One region of the Flavobacterium sp. FlaQc-47 genome, then DNA from elsewhere that is predicted to be linked to it. Evidence: riboswitches for the same ligand, from Rfam matches in the RefSeq annotation. Region 1 holds a riboswitch; each other region holds the start of a gene.

Region 1 (7,401 bases):
AAAATAATATGCTGTTTTTGAATCCCTTTCACCAATGAATTTATAGATGATTTCTTCCATTGCCAATAATAAATATTTTGCAATAGTTTCAGAATCCTCAAAAGTTGCTTTTCTTATGATCATGATTTTTTTCTTTTTAGGTACAAAATTACAGTAACTTTTAAATATCAGTAAGTTTCATTGAAATAATGCAATAATTAGGTAATATTTTTAGGTTTTAATTAAAATCAAAACGATTTAATCCCTATAAAAAGATAAGTTAATTTGTTTAAAATCAATTATTTGTGTATTTTCAAACATAATAAAAAACTAAAAATAGCAACGAGATTTATTTTAGTGAAAATCAGAAATCAAGTCGTAATTGTTTTTATCAAAAGGACAAATTGGTACTATTAATACCACTTTTTTAAATTTAATTGTTGATAAGTTATTTTTTAGTAAAGCAGAATCCAAAGGACATTCTCTGTTGATAAGTCTATTTAGATTTATTTCAAATAACTGATGTTACGCCTGTTACGCGATATTTTACAGCTGTTGATAAAAGTAATTTTTATGCTGCTTTTCAAAGGATTTTAGCTGTTGATAATTGTGCGGATTTTTAACATCAAAACGGAGTCAGAACAAGAACTGTGGGTTAATTTTGTACTGATCGAAATGTCGTTAAAATCCCCAATAAACGAATCATTTTTATTCTCAAAAAGTCACCATTTAATATTATACATATGTCTATTTTCGATAAAAGAATCAATTATAAACCTTTTGAATATCCAGAAGTATTACAATTTACAGAAGCCATAAACAAAGCATATTGGGTTCATACCGAAGTTGATTTTACTGCTGATACTCAGGATTTTCATTCACATTTAAGTGCTGCTGAAAAAACTGCAATCAAAAACAGTTTATTGGCAATTGCGCAAATTGAAGTAGCGGTAAAAAGTTTTTGGGGAAACATTTACGAGCATTTTCCAAAACCGGAATTCAACGGATTAGGAAGTACTTTTGCTGAATGTGAGTTCAGACATTCTGAGGCATATTCGCGTCTTTTGGAGGTTTTGGGATATAATGACGAATTCGAAAAATTGATGGACATTCCGGTCATCCGCAAACGCGTTGATTATCTTTCAGATGTTCTTAAAGATACCAAATCACAAGACAATAAAAAGTATGTGGTTTCGCTGATTTTGTTCAGTATTTTGATCGAAAATGTATCACTTTTTAGTCAGTTTGCGATTTTATTATCGTTTACAAGATTTAAAGGATATATGAAAAATGTCAGCAATATTATTGCGTGGACTTCAATCGACGAACAAATTCATGCCAATGGCGGAATTTATATCATTAATAAGATACGTGAAGAATTCCCTGATTATTTTGATGAGGAAACTCTTGCGCTTGTTCGTGAAACCGTTAAAAATTCTATTGAGGTAGAAGCAGATATATTAGACTGGATATTTGAAGATGGTGAAATCGAAAGTATCAAAAAAGCAGACCTGGTAAACTTCATGAAATTTAGAATCGATGAAAGTTTAACCCAAATAGGCATTGATACTGTATTTAATGTTCCTGCCAATGATTATAAAGCGATGGCATGGTTTGAAGAAGAAGTTTTTGCAAATAGTCTGGATGATTTCTTTGCAAAAAGACCAGTAGAATATACTAAGCACGACAAAAGTATTACCGCAAACGACCTTTTCTAAAAGCAAATTACAATTATGAGTACAATAGATACAATTTCAGGAAAAAGCCTTCCGTTAAGTGAAGCAGATAATAAAATGTGGTGGAAAAACTCTGAAAGTGAGCAAATTTTAAATCGAGGTTATCTTTTAAAAGGCGAAACTGTTGAAGGTGCAATTGACAGAATTTGTACTGCTGCCGCAAAAAGATTATACAAACCTGAGTTAAAAGAGTCTTTTGTAGAAATGATCGAACGCGGCTGGATGAGTATTAGTTCACCTGTGTGGGCTAATATGGGAACAGAACGCGGTTTGCCAATTTCTTGTTTTAACGTACACGTTCCGGATGAAATTGAAGGAATCACACACAAATTAGGAGAAGTAATCATGCAGACCAAAATTGGCGGCGGAACGTCAGGATATTTTGGAGAATTACGCGAGCGCGGAAGCGCCGTAACGGATAATGGAAAGAGTAGTGGAGCCGTAAGTTTCATGAAACTTTTTGATACAACAATGGATACCATTTCGCAAGGTGGCGTTCGCCGAGGAGCATTTGCGGCCTATTTAGACGTAGATCACCCGGATATCGAAGAATTTTTGAAAATTAAAAGCATTGGAAACCCAATCCAGAACTTGTTTACAGGAATTTGCGTTCCTGATTACTGGATGCAGGAAATGATTGATGGTGATGGCGATAAAAGACAAGTATGGGCAAAAGTATTAGAAAGCCGTCAGCAAAAAGGATTGCCTTATATCTTTTTTAGTGACAACGTAAACAAAAACAAACCACAAGTTTACAAAGATAAAAACCTGCGCATTAATGCCAGTAATTTGTGCAGTGAAATCATGTTGCCATCAAGCGTTGATGAATCGTTTATTTGCTGTCTTTCGTCAATGAACCTGGAACTTTATGAAGAATGGAAAGATACCGAAGCCGTAAAACTGGCGATCTTTTTCCTGGATGCCGTATTACAGGAATTTATAGAAAAAACAGAAGGTAATTATTACCTTTCGGCAGCGAATCGTTTTGCTAAAAGACACCGCGCGCTTGGACTTGGAGTATTAGGATGGCACTCGTATTTGCAAAAAAATATGATTCCGTTTGAAGGGCTTGAAGCCAAAATGAAAACAACAGAAATTTTCCAGCATATTAGCGACAAAGCCGATAAAGCAACGCAGGATTTAGCCCGAATTTACGGCGAACCGGAATTGCTAAAAGGCTACGGAAGACGCAATACTACTACAATGGCAATTGCACCAACGACTTCATCATCGGCTATTTTAGGACAGACTTCACCCGGAATTGAACCTTTTAGCAGTAATTACTATAAAGCAGGATTAAGCAAAGGTAATTTTATGCGTAAAAACAAATACCTTAAAATATTACTGGAAGAAAAAGGTCTTGATAACGAGGAAGTCTGGAGAGAAATCATGCTAAATGGCGGAAGCGTTCAACATATGAGCCAACTGAGCCAGAATGAAAAAGATGTTTTTAAAACCTTTAAAGAAATCAGTCAGTTAGAGATTATTCAGCAAGCATCAATACGTCAGAAATTTGTAGATCAGGGACAGAGTATCAACTTAAATATCCCGTCAGATTTACCTGTAAAAGAAGTAAACCGTTTGCTTATAGAAGCGTGGCAATTAGGAATCAAAAGCCTTTATTACCAACGTAGTCAAAGCGTATCTAAAGAACTGGTGGCGAGTTTAGTTACTTGCAGCAGTTGCGAATCATAATGTAAATAGGCTGTCTTTTTAGACAGCTTTTTTTTTGTGTTTTTTGCCCGCGGATTATGCGGATTAAACGGGTTTACACGGATTTTTAATTTTTTTTCTATCAACATGTAACTCCTAAAGGAGTATTGCTTTGTTTTATATGGAATTTTAAACTTTTAGAGTATCTCGCAGTTTTTTGCCCGCGGATTGTGCGGATTAAACGGGTTTTACACGGGTTTTAAAATTATTTTTGTTTTTTTCTACCAATATTTAACTCCTAACGGAGTATTGCTTTGTTTGGGTCAAATGTTAAACAGTCAGAGTTATATCTCGTAGAGATTATATATTGGTAGAAAAGAGATAACCCCCGTAGTAAAATTTGTCCCGTAGGGACTACATAAAATTGTATTGAGTCTTTAAAATCTGTAACATAAATCAAAACTTAGATTTCAACCTACTCAACGTTTCCTGTGAAATATTAATATACGACGCCACAATTTTATTAGGCAATCGTTTTACAATCGCCGGATTAATTTTTAGTAATAATTGGTATCGTTCTAAAGCATCCATTGTAGTAAATGACATTAGCCGACTTGTGCTATTAACATAAGCGCGTTCTAAATAATGAGAATAAAACTCGCGCCATTGCGGAATAATTGTCATTAAATGATTAAAATCTTCGTGGCTGATATATAATAACTCTGATTTTTCGATCACCTGAATATATTCTAATGAAGGCAATTTTGTAATAAAACTCACTAATGCCGTCGCAAGCTGATTTTCGAATGCAATATATCTCGTAACATCTTTGCCTTCCTCATTAATAAAGTAAATTCTTAAGCAGCCCTTGCTCACAAAATAAGTATGTTGGCTCGTTTGTCCAGCCGAAAGCAAAAGGTCGTTTTTGCCTTGTTTTAAAGGTTTGAAATGCGACAAAATCGTATTGAGATCTTCATCAGAAACCTCAATACGATTTTTTATATAATCACCAAGTTGTTCGTATAACATCGTTTATTTATAATCTCTCACGAATTTGCGGTAATGAATAATATCTTCTATAGATAAAACTACCAGATCGTGTTGATGTGCAAAGCTAATGATTTTGTCAAGTTTAGCCATACTGCCGTCTTCATTCATGAGTTCACATAAAACAGCTTCCGGTTGTAAACCCGCCAGTTTCATCAAATCAACGCTGCCTTCCGTATGGCCGTTACGTTCCAGAACACCGTTATTTTTGGCGCGTAATGGGAAAATATGTCCCGGTCTTGCCAAGTCTGATGCGTGAGAGTGTTTTGCTGATGCCGTTTTAATAGTTGTAAGTCTGTCAGTTGCCGAAACCCCTGTGGTAACGCCATTTTTAGCTTCGATTGTAATCGTAAACGGAGTCTGAAAACTACTCGTATTTTCCTTTACCATATAAGGCAATTCCAGTTGATCTGCTTTTTCATTCGTCAGGCAAAGACAGACAATTCCGCTGCATTCCCGAATCATCATTGCCATATTTTGAACCGTCATATGTTGTGCAGAAAAAATTAAGTCGCCTTCATTTTCGCGGTTTTCATCATCGGTTAATAAAATCCCTTTTCCGTTTTGCAAATGTATTAAAGCGTTTTCTACACGTTCTGTGCTTGTTAAGCCAAGTTTTTCCAGTGGATATGTTAGTGTGTCAATCATTTTATTTTTGGTATTTTTAAATTAATGAGCAGCAAATCTAGAATTGTTTAAGATGCAAAAGTTTGATATAGGTCAATAAAACGCGCATTTGATTTTTTTTAAAGCCTTTGTTACTTTACATTTGCCACCGCAATGGTTTGGCTATATTTTTTCGAATGTAGCTGACGAAGAGGGAATCAGGTGCAAATCCTGAACAAGCCCGTTACTGTAAGTTCCATGCAACATTTTGACAGATTTGATGCTTTTAAGTGATCAATCTAATCTTTTGCCACTGCATTTTTAATGTGGGAAGGCCAATCAAAATGGGAATAAGTCAGGAGACCTGCCACTGCAAATAATTTCAGGCTTTCGTGGACCAGAGCTTTGAGACAACACGAATATCAAACTAACATTTGATTTTAATTTTCCGTTAATAACTGTTTCAAAAGGATATTTTGTTATGCCTTTTTGTGATATATAGTATCCCAAATGGCGTGGCAGATGAAACTTGTTTATCAAACTATTGCCTGAATTTCAAGCGTAAGATATTTCTTAAAGGGATTATTTAGGTTCTTTATGAGATAATTATGCTTAATAGAAATGGCATAAACCGGAATTTTAAAATTGAAAGTTATTAGCGCAGGTATTCAGGGGCATTTTGCCTTTTTAAGAAAAATAATCACAACTAATAACCCTTAAAATTCTAAAAAATGAAGAAAATTTTACTCGTATTGTCCGTAATGCTGCTTTTATCAGGCTGTTATAAAGACGACATTAATGACCTTAAAAATGATGTCAATGACTTAAAAAACAGAATGGCACAATATGAAAACCTGCTCGATGTACTCAATAAACGCCTTTATGTGGTAAGTTATGAAACTAAAGAAGGCAGTTATGTCATTACAATGAGCGATGGCACTAAATTATCAGTTCGAAATACATCATCATTTATAAAAATAGGCGAGAACGGCAATTGGTGGATTGATGGCGTTGACACCGGAAAATCAGCAAAAGGCGATAAAGGCGAAAACGGTTCAGATGGAAGTAATGGTTCAAACGGATCAGATGGTACAAATGGTACAAATGGTTCAAACGGAGAAAAAGGCGATAGTCCAAAAATTACTATTGGAAGTAATGGAAACTGGATTATCAACGACGTCGATACCGGAATGTCGGCATCTGGACAAAAAGGAAAAGACGCAGCAGAAATTACGGCTGTGGCTATTGCCAATGGTATCATGACATTTACATTTGGTGACGGCCGTACGATAAGTATTGTTGCCAGTCCGCCTGAAATTGCGATTTCAATTCCTACAGGAGGTTTTACGATTGCTAAAATGCAATGGTTCAGAGTACAGCCACAATTGGCAAATGCTGCGGGAGCAACATACAAATGGCTGGTAAACAATGAAGAAGTTGCCACTTCGACCGATTTATTTTCGGTATTTGCAACTCCCGGTACGTATACTATTGAGTTTAAAGCAAAAAACGGAGTGGGTGAAAATACTAAAAGTTTTACTTTGGTAGTAACCGATAAAACTTACCTCAATAAAATTACGCAGGTTTTTGACTTTTTGCCTGCTCCGGGACAATTCACAAATTCATTGCCGGCAGCAACAGCCACAGATACTGACGAAACGATGCGTGTAAAGGCTGAAACTGCTTTAACAGCAGGAAGTATGGTAAGTTTGGGTGGATTTGGCGGATATGTACAATTTGGTTTCGATCATACCATTGTCAATAAAGACGGAAATGACTTTGTAGTATTAGGAAACGCCTTTGCAGATTGGGCAGAACCCGGAATTGTAACGGTTTCCTACGATGCAAACGGTAACGGAAAAGCAGATGACGAATGGTTTGAAATTGCAGGTTCAGAACATGGAAAAGCAACCACAATCAAAAATTACGAAATGACGTATTACAAGCCTGATGCAGAACCTGCAAACGCAAACGAACCTAATTATATTCGCTGGACAGATAATCAGGGACAAAGCGGGTATATTTCTAAAAATACGTTTCACAAGCAAACCTATTACCCAATGTGGAAAAGTTCAGGTACGATTACTTTTAAAGGAACTTTCCTGAAATCGAATATCTACGATAAATCAGGAACTGGAACCAATTGGGGAAATCCGGCGTATGATTGGGGTTATACAGACAACTGGGCAAATGCCGATGTAAGAGGTCAAATCGATATTAATTGGGCTGTAAATGCCAAAGGAGAATCGGTGAAACTTAAAGGAATTGATTTTGTAAAAGTCTATAATTCTAATCGTGCCGAAGGTGGCTGGTTAGGAGAAGTTTCTACAGAAGTTTCAGGATTTAAAGATTTAAATTTACCTTAATTTAGATTTTATCT
Region 2 (7,401 bases), 130 kb from region 1:
GCATTCTTTTCCAGCCAAAACTGGCGCCCCATTGCAAGAACCAATCGTGAATAGCACTGGAATAAATACGATCAACAGTTTCTTCAAAAACAGCTTCGACTTCCTCTCCGTTCAATATTTTTTCAAGAGATTCATCCGTCCACCAAACCGTAGGGAGATATACTCTAGAGAAATAGCAATAATCATAAGAATACACATTGCAGTAAGTATCTTCAACCGTTCGTTGATATCTTAAATTATTTTCAACATCCAGTTTATCAATTATTCTGGCAATACTTTCTTTTTTTGTGGCAAGACTGGTCAAATCCCTGTACGGAATTGTAGAATCCCCGATAGGTTTTTCTTTCATTTCCATCGAATTTAAGCTTGATTCAGGATCAGGCAATAAATCAGCTTTTGTTATCTTATTATTCGGTATTGGATTATCACTTAAAGGTAATGATGCCACTGATACGGTATAATTTTCCATCTTGACTACTTATAATTAATTGGCTTAACGATGCAGAAATTATCTTGTTTTACATCGTAATTTTGTCAACCAGAAAGTAAATATAGGGATTTATACTTTTCTAATACTTCTTAAAAAAGACAAATTTCAGAAACCTTTACGTTGAATTTAGTTCATTTATTACTTTTAAAAGTCTTTTTTCTGATTCAATAGGCTCATATTTTCTAAAGATTTTTGGGAGAAAACAATAGTAATTCAATGAAAATTATGATTTTAAAGCTGAGATAAGTGATTCAATTTTTTTGCCACTAATTTCACTAATTATCACGAATTTAAAATTGATTGTTAGAAAAATAAAAAATCCAATTTCACTATTTAAATTCGTGAAATTGGATTTTATATTTAGGATTAATTCGTGCTAATTCGTGCTATTCGCGGCGAACTTTTTATTTTTCTTCACGATTATTTTCCTGATCTTCATTGCCGTAAAGCTTCTCTTTATTGATGCTTTGTTCTTCTTTGGCACTTTGATCAGATTTTACATTTGTACTGTTCGCAGCATCGCCTTGCGGATGTTTCAGATCTTCGATAAATTCTTCCTGATATTGATAAGGATCTTCTTCTCTTGCGTAATTATCGTTATCTACAGGAGTTTCCTGATCGATATAATCAGGATCACTTTCTCCAAATTCAAGTGGATCTTCTTTACTAATATCTTTTTTAAAAAATTCTTCATTTTGAATATTAGTTCCGTCAACGGTAGTATTTTGATCGATAAAATCCGGATCTGTATGACCGTATTCGTTTTGATTTTGCTTTTCCATAATATTATTTTTTTAGAATTTTTAGAATTCTGATTCCTAATTAACTTTACTATTTAAAAGTCGTGTTTTACAAATTTAGGGTGATTGACAATAGTTTTTATTACAGAAAAATATATTATAGTTGCATAATTAATAGCTATTTACCTTTAGAATGACTAAATTTTGATCTGCAAATATCAGGTTTGATTTCAAACGCTCTTTTAATTTTGAATTAGAATTTTAGTCTTTGCAGAGAATAAAACAGCAACAAAAGCGTTCGTTATTTAAACAAAAACTATATTATGGGCTTATTTGATTTTATGATAGTGGAGATAGCTATGGATTTGGGAACAGCGAATACTTTGATAATTTATGATGGAAAAATAGTAGTCGACAGTCCTTCTATCGTAGCAAGAGATATTAGAAACGGAAAAATTATCGCAGTTGGCAAAGAAGCCAGTTTGATGCAGGGTAAAACACACGAGAATATTAAAACAATCCGACCGCTTAAAGATGGTGTTATTGCCGATTTTGATGCTTCGGAAAAAATGATCAGCTGGTTTATAAGAAACATTCCAGAGATTAAAAAAAGCTTTTTTACGCCGGCACTTCGAATGGTGGTTTGCATACCAAGCGGAATTACTGAGGTAGAGATGAGAGCCGTAAAGGAATCCTGCGAACGTGTAAACGGTAAGGAAGTATTTTTAATTCACGAACCAATGGCAGCAGCAATTGGGATTGGTTTAGATGTTATGCTGCCAAAAGGAAATATCATTGTAGATATTGGCGGAGGAACTACAGAAATTGCGGTTATTGCTCTGGGCGGAATCATTTGCGACAAATCGATAAAAATTGCCGGTGATGTTTTTACTAATGATATCTTGTATTATATGCGCACCCAGCATAATTTATATATAGGAGATGCTTCTGCAGAGATGATTAAAATCGAAGTTGGATCGGCACTTGAAGAACTTGAACATCCTCCGGAAGATATGATGGTTCGCGGAAGGGATTTATTGACCGGAAAACCAAAAGAGATTAAAGTAACCTACAGGGAAATTGCAAGAGCACTAGACAAATCAATATTAAGGATCGAAGATGCGATTATGGTAACGCTTTCATTAACGCCACCGGAACTCGCCGCAGATATCTATAATACAGGCTTGTATCTTGCCGGAGGAGGAGCAATGCTTCGTGGTCTTGATAAAAGGATTTCGCAAAAAACAGATTTGCCGGTTTATATTGCCGAAGATCCTTTAAGAGCGGTAGTTAGAGGAACCGGAATTGTATTAAAAAATATTGCTAAGTATAAAACTGTATTGGTAAAGTAAGTGCGTTATAGTATCTTATTTTATAACCTGAAAAAAACATGTAACACATAGAAACATAGATTTTATAGATACAAAAGAAATTTTCTAAAGAAATACATTTCTTTCAAATAGAAAGTTATATACATTTAAACTAGTGAAATGCCTTTTTTAAGTCTGCAAACCTATGTCTCTATGTGTTAAATAATAAAGACCAACAAAAAATTACAACCATTCATCTAAAGTAGCATAATCATCAGGGAAATAGGTAAGATATTGAACCATTCTGGGACTTTCGCCTTTATTAGGCGTTGCGCAATGCGGTAATCTGTTATCCCAAATGATAAAATCGCCCGCATTAGAAAGAATAGCAATTGGCTGTAATGTTTCAATCGCTTTATCTCTGGGATTTTCATTTGGTTCCAGATGATCCAGCCAATCCTTTATTTTGTTATGAAAACCCGCAACACAATGAAAAGCGCCATCGGCAATGCCACAATCCGTAAGATATAATAATCCCTGGAATCCAAATGTTATGGGCTGTTTCAAACTAATATCCCAATGAAGCGGACTTCCCAAGAAAGTAAATTCCTCCGTTTCGGGCGGATTAAAGCTTACTTTGTCAATCGTTTTGTATATTTTGGTTGAATTATAAAGCTGCTCATATGCTTTTTTTATTCTCGGTGAAAACCTGTTTCTGTTTAATGTTTCATGATCAGAAAAATTAAGCATCAAGCCCTTTTGGTCTTCGTGTCGGTTATACCAAGTTTCTTTTTTGTTCGGATCCATTTTCAGGAAATCCCAAATTGCCTGTTGTGTATCTTCACAATCTTTTTTTGAAATCGCATTTTTTACAATGACATAACCGTTTTCCTTCCAAAACTGAAGATCTTGTTCTGAGAGAACTTCATCTGTGAAATCTTTTTCGTCATTGGTTTTTATTTTCTGTTTGTCGTTGATCCAAATTTTAAAAGATTCAAAGTCAGGTTGCTCAAAATATAAAAATTGCAAAGTATCTTCCATACTAATTCCTAAACGATACAAAGTTTTGATTTCATTGTCCCATGTTTGAGTATTATCTCCGGCAGAAATACTGGTGGGATTCAAAGTACGTTTCCATAAATTTTCAAGGATATTCCAGGGCATAAGTTTTGGCAATTAATGGTTTTTATATTTATTTTTAACATATAGAAACATAGATTTGAGGACTTTAAAAAGTCATTTTACTTTTTTAAAACACACAAACAAACTATGAGAAGAAATATATTTCCTGACGCTATCTCTTTGGCATATGTAAAATCTATGTCCCGATAGCTATCGGGACTATGTGTTCAATTTATTTGACATCTATTTATCCTCGCTCAAAGACGCAAAGACGGAAAGAGAAAAACCTTTTTAACTTTGCCTCTTTGAGCCTTTCTCCAACTATGTCCCGATAGCTATCGGGACTAATGTGTTCGAATGTCTTGTCTAAATAATTCAAAAATAGCACAATTAAAATTCTCTTTAATAAAGTATAAATACCTGATTTAAGAATTCTTCTAAACCATTTCATAAATTATATTATTTAAATTAAGTTTTTATAAAGTACCTTTGCACCAGATTTTGGTCCGCTTTTTTTATAATTTTAAAAAAATCGGTTAAAAGGGAATCAGGTGAAAATCCTGAACAGACCCGCTACTGTAAGTTCTATATAAGTCTTTAAACGTTACTAATGCCATTGTTCGCCACGGCGGATGAGAAGGTTGTTTAAAGATGGAACAAGTCAGGAGACCTGCCACAATCACATAGTTTAAGACTTTCGTGGAATAAAGTTGAACAACAAGAATTGACCTGTTATTGGTATAACGGGATTCTCTCTTATTGCTTTTTGATTAGTACATCCACGAAATTTATTTAATTAAATCAGTGATGTATAATAAAAAATTACTCTTATTTATTTTCCTATTTTCTGCTCCGTTTTTACTTCATTCGCAAGTATCAAACGATAGTTTACGCGTTTTAAAAGAAGTAATTTTAAAAGGGAAACCCTATCAGGAAGTCATTCCCGTGCAAAGTTTATCCGGCAAATTACTTGAAAATTTAGCCAGTCATAACGTAGCCGATGCTTTAAGGTATTTTGCGGGAATCCAGATTAAAGATTACGGCGGTCTTGGCGGACTTAAAACTGTCGATGTCCGTAATATGGGAACACATCATGTAGGTGTTTTTTATGATGGAGTTCAGTTAGGAAATGCACAAAACGGGGTGACGGATTTAGGCAAATATTCCTTAGATGATATGGAATCCCTGACGATGTATAACGGACAAAAAAGCGAAATCTTCCAGTCGGCTAAAGATTATGCAGCGGCTTCAACCATTTATTTGCGAACTAAGCGACCGGTTTTTATTGGAGGAAAAAAGACAAATTTGTTAGTTCGCTACAAAACAATGTCCATTAATTATATCGATCCTTCGTTTAGATGGGAACAAAAACTAAGCGATAAAGTCAGTCTGAGCATAAGTTCTGAATATATAAAATCGAATGGAGAATATAAATACCGCTACAAAAGAAACAATCTTGACGGAACCGTTGCTTACGACACAACCGCGACAAGACATAATAGTGATATTGAAGCCCTGAGATTTGAATCCGGTCTTTACGGAAAAATAAATAATGGTTCGTGGGATGCCAAAGTATATTATTATGATTCAGAAAGAGGAGCGCCGGGAGCAATTGTCGAAAATAAATTTTCTGACGGTTTCAGGCAATACGACAAGAATTTTTTCACGCAGGCAACTTTAATTAAGGATTTTACTGAAAAATATAAATTTCAGGCAAAAGCAAAGTATGCCTATGATTATACGCATTATGTTGCCAGAGACACCACTAATGTTTTAGGTGAAATTGTAACCGAAGGAGCACAATCTGATGATAGTTATTTTCAGCAGGAATATTATGTTTCGGCAGTAAATATGTACAGTATAGTACCAACCTGGGATGTTTCGTTATCTACAGATTTTCAATACAACAGATTAAACGCCACCAGAAAAGGAATCCAGACTTTATTTTCTTTTCCGCAGCGTTATACCGCTTTATTTGCCCTTGCCAGTTCGTACCGTCTTGGGTCTTTCAAAGCTTTAGGAAGTGTTGTAGGAACTCATGTTCAGGAAGAAGTGCGATACAATGCAAAAGCGCCGGATAAAACCGAATTTACTCCTGCTTTATTTCTTGGATATACTCCGTTTAAGGATTATGATTTTAATATAAGAGCATTCGCAAAACGTATTTTCAGAATGCCCACTTTTAATGATTTGTATTATACAATGGTGGGATCCAGTACGCTTCGACCGGAATATATGAATCAGTACGATGTTGGTTTTACTTATAATCTTTTAATTGAAAAAGGCATTCTGGACAAATTATCTTTTCAGGTAGATGGTTATTATACCAATACCAAAGATAAAATTGTGGCAGCTCCAACCGGAAATTTATTCAGATGGATGATGACCAATATTGGGCAGGTAAAAGGACAGGGAATAGAATCTGTAGTAAATCTTGGCATGCACATTGGCACAGTAAACCTGAGTACAAACCTAACGTATACGTATTCACAAAACAGGGATTATACCAAATTTGCAGGTTTGGAATTATCTTCTTACGGAGATCAGATCCCGTACACACCGTGGCATAGCGGATCAGGAATTTTAAACGCCGATTATAAAACCTGGAATTTTAACTACAGCTTTATATATGTGGGCAAGCGCTATAACGGGAACGTCAATAATATCAAAGTCAATGAAGTTCAGCCTTGGTATACGCACGATTTAGCGGTGCAAAAATCATTTGCATTTCAGCATTATAAAATGAAAGGAACAATAGAATTAAACAATGCTTTCAACCAGCAATACGAGGTAATTTACAATTATCCGATGCCGGGACGAACATTAAAATTCATAATAAGTATTGAGCTATGAAAAAGATCACCACAAAATTAATCCTCAGTTTATTTATAGCCGTTGCTTTTGTTTCCTGCAGGGAAGATGAAACCATTTTTCCGTCATCAGATCAAAGCGTTGCTGCGCCAAGAAGTGACGGTAAAATAGAAGGTTTTTACCTTTTAAACGAAGGAAATATGGGAATGAACAGAGCCAGTATCGACATTTTCAATTACAGGACAGGAAATTATACTACCGATATTTATTCTGAACGAAATCCCGCAGTTGTAAAAGAACTGGGCGATGTAGGTAACGATATCAAAATTTACGGTAACAAAGTTTATGCAGTAATCAATTGTTCTAACAAAGTGGAGGTAATAGACAAATGGTCGGCAAAACGCATCAAAAAAATAGACATTCCCAATTGCAGGTATGTCACTTTTTACAAAGACAAAGCCTATGTAAGTTCCTATTCTGGTCCAGTAGCCATAAATCCGAATGCAGAGATAGGTTTTGTTGCAGAAATTGATACGACATCTTTAGAAATAAAACGAAAAGTAACCGTAGGATATCAGCCGGAACAAATGGTGGTTTATAATGGGAAACTCTATGTAGCGAATTCCGGAGGTTACAGAGTGCCTAATTATGACAGAACCGTATCTGTAATTGATCTTGAAACTTTCACCGAAACAAAAAAAATAGATGTTGGGATTAATCTTTCCGGTATGGAAATAGATTCACGCGGAGACATTTATGTAAGTTCCAGAGGAGATTATTACACAGTACCTTCCAATCTTTTTGTGATAGATTCCCAGACAGATGAGAAAAAAATGCAGCTTAATATTCCGGTTTCGGGAATGTGTCTTGTTGATGATTTATTGTATTTCTACAGCGTTTCGTGGAGTTATTTAACGAACAGCAATAA
Region 3 (7,401 bases), on a different contig from region 1:
CATCTGAGCCATTGCTTAATGTAGCAATTTCTCAAATTACCGGAATAACGACTAAAAAAGCACAAACGGATAAAGGTGTAATTTTAAAAACCTTTACAGATGTTAAAGCAATGAACGGTTACAGAAATCAAATGTATATTGAAAAAGCTCCCGAAGGACTTTTAAGATCATTATAGTAAATATAAAAACCAATAAAAAAGGCTTTCAGTAATGAAAGCCTTTTTTATTATTGCATTATTCCAAAAACACAATTTATTCTAAACTAAAAATTAGTCATTAAAGTAGAAGCCGTTTGTTCCTACACCCGTAGTTAATTCTTTTTGCAATGCTCCGGTTAAATCGTAAATGTAAGCCTTGCCATCTGTTGTAAAGTTTCCTTGTGAAACATAAATACGCCCATCGTTTACTGCAAATCCATATACATAAGTCGCAGGAGATGTTAAAATTGCCGTTGTTGATGCAGCAGTAGCATTTGTGTTCATCGTGTAAACAGAACTTCCTACTGTGTAATAAATTTTATTGTCTTCAATATCCATAAATCCTGCACCACTTAAGCTTTCCGGAAAAGTAATTTTAGTAGTTGTTTTGTCTGATATTTTTACTTTTACAAGTTCACTGCTATTTCCAAAACCTCCTTTTAAAATGTATAGAACTCCATTTTCTTCTTCAATACAATCACCGTTAAAACCAATTTGCACAGGAGTATCCAGTTTTTTTGCAGCGATATCAACTACTAATAATTTATCATTATAAGCATCAGTAATATAAAGTTTTCCATCTTTTAAAACCACTCTGTTAGCCGTAGCATTTAAGTCAATTTTTGATTCAACCGTATTAGTTGACAGGTTAATTACAGCTACATAATCATCTGTATCACCTGTTGCGGCATTTTCGTATGAATATGTATTTGCGTTTGTAACATATGCTTTGCCATCTTTTACAACACCGTATCTTGGATTTAGTAAACCTGTTTCGATTTTAGTAATTAATTTAAAAGTATATCTGTTAACTACTGTAATATTGTTAGCTCCCCCAGAAATAATATAAGCATTGTCTCCGCTAAAAAAGATATTTTGTGCATATTTCCCAAGTATATCACTTCCATTTACAGTTGAATAAACATCTTTTGTAAAAGAAGTTAAGTCATTACTTGAAAATGAAACAGTACCTTGTGAAGTTCCCTCATTCAGAATAAAAAAACCATTGTCATAAACTCCTTTTGGAGTATTATCTTCATCATCATTTGAACACGAAACGAATAGCGAAACGCTAAGTGCTATTAAAAATAATTTGCTAAACTTCATATATTAAAATTTTAAGGTTAAATACATATTAAAATTGCGACCAGGCATAGGTCTGTATTCCAGACTTTCATACTTCTTATTCAAAACATTGAGTACTTGAAAACCAAGTTTGAAAGTGTCCAGAAATTTAAAATCATAATCAATCCCAATGTTTGAAACGTTATAATCATTAATAATTTCTGTTGGATCATTGTCTGCTCTTGTATAAACAAAACCATTAAATAAAAATTGATAATAGGCAGAAATTCTGTTTCTGGAATAAGAAACAGATCCTGTCACTTTATTTAAAGGAACATAAAAAAGCTGTTTTTTAGTATCTTCATTTTTCGAAGCCGTGTAAGCGTAAGTTGCACTTACTTCAAAGTAATTTTTACCATATTGTTTTTTCCAGTTCAATAATGTTTCAGCACCATAGCTGTTAACCTTATCCGTATTTTGCGGCGACCAAATGCCATTATTTCCCGGGATCCATTGCAATAAATCCTTTATTTTCATGTAATAAAAGGTTTGCGTTAAAGAGATGTTTTTGACTGTGAAAACATTTCCAATTTCTGCCTGATAAGAACTTTCAGGTTTCAAATCCGGATTTCCTCCCGTTTCCCAATACAAATCATTAAAAGTTGGAATTCTGAAATTTCGGGATAAATTCAATTTTGCATTATATAATTTACCAAACTGATACGAAGATCCCAGAGAAAATAAAACAGGTGATTCATAATTATCGGTAAATTCTTTTCGGATACCCAACTCATTTTTCCAGTCAGCCGAAAGTTCTTGTTTTAACAGTAAAGCAATTGAGCTGATTTCCCTGACATGATCGCCAAAACCGCTTCCGTAACCTTTAGTTTTATTATAATCAAAAATGGCATTTGCTTGTGTTGATTTAGAAATTTGATAACCTAAATCAGCTTTTGTGATAAGGCTTTCTGTTTTTCCGTAAGTAAAATTATTAGAAGAAATATTCCCGTAATATTGGTAATTTTCAAATATATAAGCACCTTTTAAATTGGTAGTAAATTTTCCGAAATCACCATCGTATTCTAATAAGTTTCGGTTGAAACCATTTACATATCTGGTTTTAGTCTCAGTTTCTGATATTATTGAGGTGTTTCTATCTGTATTTGAAGTTTGACTGTATAATTTAAGACTGTTTCTTACATCAAATTTGTAACCAACATTAGCATTCAGGGTAATAATATCGTACTGACCATTTTGATTCCGGCGCTGTTCGCCTTTCCAGTTGTATTGATTCAGATATTTATAATCGTTTGTCGAACTATTTTTAGAAAAGCCAATTTGAGCACTCCATTTTTCATTCGAAATATTCGTTTTAAAGTTGATTCCAATAGTATTAAAACTTCCGTAATCTAACTTTAAATTGTTTTCGAATCGCTTATAAAATCCTAAATCATTATTTAAATGAACAGTTCCTCCAACGGCTCCGCTTCCATAAATGACACTTCCACCACCAGCTTTTACACTTATCGAATTATAATCAGAAGATGAAATGGTATTAAAATCAGTACTTCCGTTCATCTGAGAGTTGATATTAATTCCGTTCCAGATTACAGCCGTTTGCGATGCAGTCGTTCCTCTAAAAGAAACTGTCGAAAGCATTCCGCGACCATATTCCTTAAAATAAATGGTAGAATTAAAATTTAGTAAGTCAGTAAGTAAAGCTTCATTTTTAGTAATAGTGGAATCATTAAACTTTAAAACCGATTGTGAACTGGAATATTTCTTAAGATTAGCATCAGAAACGACAACTTCTTTCAGTTTAGTAATAGAATCGCTTTGCGCGCAAATAATTTGGCACAGCAATAATAAGCAAAAAGCGAAAAGTTTTTTTAAAGTCATAATTTCTACACTCTTTTTCCCGAGAGTTCGATATTTTGTTTATAAAGGCAGGTCTCCTGGCTTGCGTTTTGTTGTTTACCTTCCCATTCGCAGTGCGACCAGTGGTTTTGTAGTTAACAACAAACATTCTTTTCAGAACTAAGCTTACAGTTGCGGGAACAGCTCAAGATTAAAACTTGATTCCCTTTTAATGTGTTTGTGAAATGAACACAACCTTAATTTCGTGCAAAGATAAAGTTAAAATTAGCGAATTTTCAAATTTATGTAACTTTTTAAGCCAAATTCTAAGCAAAATGATCTTTATAGTGCTATTTTTATTACGTCTCCAAAATCTACTTTATTGTTAAAAGCATCTTTTAAGGGTAAAAAAGTATGATGACATAATATGCTTCGAATAATTCCGGCGTGTGCTACAATTATAATTGGCGTATTTATTTCTTTTTGAATTTCAGCTAAAAAACTACCAACTCTTTCATGTAATTCAACAAATGATTCTCCGTTTAAAGCAGCAATATTCACAAAATCCTCCATCCAGGGATTAAGTTGTTCAGGCGGAATATCATTCCAGTTTTTCATCTCCCAATCACCAAAATTCATTTCCATTAAACGATCCTCTTTTTTAAACGAAATTGTTTTAATAATATTCTGAATGTATTCGGCTAAAATTAAACAGCGTTGTAATGGACTTGAAAAAATAATGGCTTCTTGTGGTAATTGCGAAATAATATTTTTGAAAACAGCGTCAAAAGGTTCCGCTAAACCAATATCTGATTGTCCGTAGCAAACTCCTTTTTCGCAAATGGTTTCGGTATGACGAACTAGATAAATTTCCATATAAAAAGAATACTTAAATAATAAATAACTTCACAAACCTGTTGCGTGGCTCCAAGACAATCTCCCGTATAACCATCAATCCATTTTTGAAAATAGCGCGCCAAAAAATAGCGCATTATAAAAACAGGAAGTAAAGCCAAAATAAATTTATACTGGAAATAGGATAAAACTAATAACGGAATTAATCCAAAGAAAATGGAACCTGAAATTTCTTTCCAGGTATGGTTTTTAGCGATGGGTTTACTTTTGGATGAAGCATCTTCACGAGAATATTCATGTGTAAATATAATTGAAATCGCAGCAAGCCGACTCAAAGCATGAGCAGATATAAACAAGAGATAAATTTGAAAAAGTGCAACAGGATTATCTCCTTTGAAAAGTAAAATAGCTTCAGAAAGTAATTTAAATTTCAGTAAAAAAAGTAAAACCAAACCAATCGCTCCATAAGCGCCAATGGCACTGTCTTTCATGATTATCAGAATCTTTTCTTTCGTCCATCCTCCGCCAAAACCATCACAAACATCAGCAAAACCATCCTCGTGAAAAGCTCCTGTTGTAAGTACAGAAATAATAAGAGCAATAATTACCGCAGTTTCTATTGATAAAAAAAGGGAAAAAACATAAAACGCTAAAAAAGAAATACTACCCACAATCCAGCCAATTAAAGGAAAATACCGAGTTGCCTTATTTAAATAATCAGGATGATGATCTATGTTTTTCGGACAGGGAATTCGGGTGTAGAACATTAAGGAAGTGAAGAAAATATGTAGTTCTTTTTTCATTATAAGAAAGTGTGATGATAAATATAAGATGAAACTGAATACTGAAACTGAAAACTGCGACTTCGCTACTTTTTACTAACTCCGGCACTTTCAAAACTCGCCATATCATTCAAAAATGCTTCTGCCGATTTTAAAATAGGAAACGCAATCGCACAACCTGTTCCTTCGCCCAAACGTAAATCTAAATGCAGGACAGGTTTTGCATTTAAATAATCTAATAATTTTTGATGCGCTTTCTCAGCGGAACAATGACAGAAAACTGCATTTTTTATAATTTGCGGATTTATTTTTGAAGCAATCAAAAAGGCAACGCTGCAAATAAAACCATCCACTAAAATCAGCATTTTATTATCGAAAGCAGTTAACATTCCGCTGGCAATCTGGATGATTTCAAAACCTCCAAAATAGGCGAGTTGTTGTTGTAATTCGGCTGGACCGGAATAATTATTTATGGCGTTTTTAAGGATGTTTTGTTTTTGCAATAATTTCTCATTTTCAACGCCAGTTCCTTTTCCAACGCATTCTCCGATGGGTATATCGGTTAAAATACTCATTAAAACCGAAGCTGTAGAAGTATTTCCAATTCCCATTTCGCCAAAACCAATACAGTTACAACTCGTTTTAGCAATATCTTCAATAATTGATTTTCCTTTTTCAAAACACAATTGTAATTCGGTTTCACTCATTGCCGGAATATGTAAAAACGACTGAGTTCCTTTTGCAATTTTTGCATTTATCAGGTTCGCATTTGTAGGGAAATCATAATTTACGCCGGCATCAACAATAGACAAAGTAATGTTGTGTTGATTGCAGAAAACATTGATTGCAGCACCGCCTTCCAGAAAATTAGCTACCATTTGGCGGGTAACATCTTGTGGATAAGCGCTAACGCCATGATTAGCGATTCCGTGATCAGCAGCAAAAACCACAATATTAGGGTTAATTATTTTAGGATTCAGGGATTCAAAAACCGTCGCCATTTGAAAAGCCAAAGTTTCTAAAGTTCCCAAAGCACCGATAGGTTTCGTTTTAGAATCTATTTTTTCTTGTAAAAGAGTTGCGAAATCATTTTTAAATTCGAATTTGTTTGGAGATTTTAAAGGTAAATCTGAAACACAACTTTCTACAATATTTTTAATTTCCGTACAAATTGGAGCTTCAGATTTTTGTTTCCAATTCAATTGCTGTAACATGGGTTGATTGTCGTAATTCGTAGCCGGTTTTCCAATACAGAAATAGCCTAACGGTTCAATATTATCCGGTAAATCAAGAATTTTTTTAAATTCATAATAGTTCAAAATCGAAACCCAACCCATTCCGAAACCTTGCTCAGTAAGAGAAAGCCAGATATTTTGCGCCGCACATACCGAACTGAATTTCACCGCTTCGTTACTTCCAACAGTTCCAATTGTAAATTGATTGAGGACAGATCTATCATAGGCGATAATTAATCCAATTGGCGCTTCTTCAATCGCTTCCAGTTTCAGCGATTTATAATGTTCCTTTTGTTCCGGATTATCAGTAAGTTCTGCTGCTTTTGTATTATAATCTAAAAACAAATTCTTTACAGCATTTTTAACCTCAGGAGATTTAATGATATAGTATCGAGTAGCATCCGTCAATCCAACAGATGGTGCCCAATGTCCGGCTTGCAAAGCTTTCTCGATCACTTTATCAGGAACTTCATCCGTAGTGAAATGTCGTGTATCGCGGCGTGATTTTAAGATATCATCTAAATAGCTCATTTTTAAATTCCAATTTTTTAAATTCCAAATTCCAATTTAATAGCAATTGCGAAAATCAATTTCAATGACAATTTCAAAAACAATTCGAATTAAATAAGAATCTGAAAATTTTAAGATTTAAGTAAAGATAAAGTATAACGTTGGAATTTGGAATTTAAAAATTTTGGAATTTCATTTAATCTTTACCGGAATTCCTGAAACCATTAAAACAACTTCATCTGCATTTGAGGCTAAAAACTGATTCATCCAGCCTTGTAACTCCGTGAATTTTCTGCCAATATGAGTTTCGGCATGAACACCCATTCCTATTTCGTTTGTCACAATAATTAGTGTTGCATTCTCCTGATTGGCAATTAAAAGAAATTCCTTTTTTGCTTCTTCCAAACTTAGATTCACATCATATTTATGATCCGTAAAAAAGTTCGTTAACCAAAGCGTCACACAATCAATCAAAGCTACTTTTCCGGTAAAATTAATTTCGCTTAAATATTTTTCATTCTCAATATTCGTCCAGCGTTCGTCCCGTTCTTGTTGATGACGGTCGATTCTGGTCTGGAAATCAGCGTCCCATTTTCTCGCCGTCGCCACATATATTGGTGTATCTGAAAGTTCTAAAGCTAATTTTTGGGCATAACTGCTTTTTCCTGATCGCTCGCCTCCGGTAATTAGGTAAATCATTTTTTTTAATTATGAATTTTGAGTTGTAAGTTATGAATTATGGCGTTCCCTTCGGTCGGGCTATCCGCTATATCTTTTATTTTCTAAAGAAAAAAATAAAAGGATATCGCTTCTATCCCTAACGCAAAACCCATCGTGTTTAAAAATTTGTCCGGAACTAACAATTTATAATTAACAATTCAATACGGGCAATGACGGCAA

Evidence for each region. A riboswitch is a leader RNA that binds a small molecule or an ion and turns the genes downstream of it on or off. The one in region 1 is predicted to bind cobalamin.
Region 2: another riboswitch for cobalamin. It lies ahead of ACHRVX_RS04790 (TonB-dependent receptor); the one in region 1 lies ahead of ACHRVX_RS04265 (PKD-like domain-containing protein).
Region 3: another riboswitch for cobalamin. It lies ahead of ACHRVX_RS18185 (TonB-dependent receptor plug domain-containing protein); the one in region 1 lies ahead of ACHRVX_RS04265 (PKD-like domain-containing protein).

The regions. Positions count from the first base shown of each region.
Region 1 covers NZ_JBIPCQ010000001.1:1,020,443-1,027,843, forward strand. The annotation lists gene ACHRVX_RS04240 (GNAT family N-acetyltransferase) at 1-123, opposite strand, end outside; gene ACHRVX_RS04245 (ribonucleotide-diphosphate reductase subunit beta) at 723-1,697, shown strand; gene ACHRVX_RS04250 (ribonucleoside-diphosphate reductase subunit alpha) at 1,713-3,410, shown strand; gene ACHRVX_RS04255 (Crp/Fnr family transcriptional regulator) at 3,825-4,397, opposite strand; gene ribB (3,4-dihydroxy-2-butanone-4-phosphate synthase) at 4,401-5,063, opposite strand; cobalamin riboswitch at 5,180-5,408, shown strand; gene ACHRVX_RS04265 (PKD-like domain-containing protein) at 5,753-7,387, shown strand.
Region 2 covers NZ_JBIPCQ010000001.1:1,145,933-1,153,333, forward strand. The annotation lists gene ACHRVX_RS04770 (hypothetical protein) at 1-469, opposite strand, end outside; gene ACHRVX_RS04775 (hypothetical protein) at 895-1,272, opposite strand; gene ACHRVX_RS04780 (rod shape-determining protein) at 1,554-2,582, shown strand; gene ACHRVX_RS04785 (phytanoyl-CoA dioxygenase family protein) at 2,784-3,704, opposite strand; cobalamin riboswitch at 4,148-4,355, shown strand; gene ACHRVX_RS04790 (TonB-dependent receptor) at 4,470-6,515, shown strand; gene ACHRVX_RS04795 (YncE family protein) at 6,512-7,401, shown strand, end outside.
Region 3 covers NZ_JBIPCQ010000005.1:368,061-375,461, forward strand. The annotation lists gene ACHRVX_RS18175 (S41 family peptidase) at 1-176, shown strand, start outside; gene ACHRVX_RS18180 (YncE family protein) at 270-1,304, opposite strand; gene ACHRVX_RS18185 (TonB-dependent receptor plug domain-containing protein) at 1,308-3,161, opposite strand; cobalamin riboswitch at 3,190-3,394, opposite strand; gene cobC (alpha-ribazole phosphatase) at 3,462-3,995, opposite strand; gene ACHRVX_RS18195 (adenosylcobinamide-GDP ribazoletransferase) at 3,980-4,777, opposite strand; gene cobT (nicotinate-nucleotide--dimethylbenzimidazole phosphoribosyltransferase) at 4,843-6,522, opposite strand; gene cobU (bifunctional adenosylcobinamide kinase/adenosylcobinamide-phosphate guanylyltransferase) at 6,694-7,200, opposite strand; gene ACHRVX_RS18210 (DUF5522 domain-containing protein) at 7,380-7,401, opposite strand, start outside.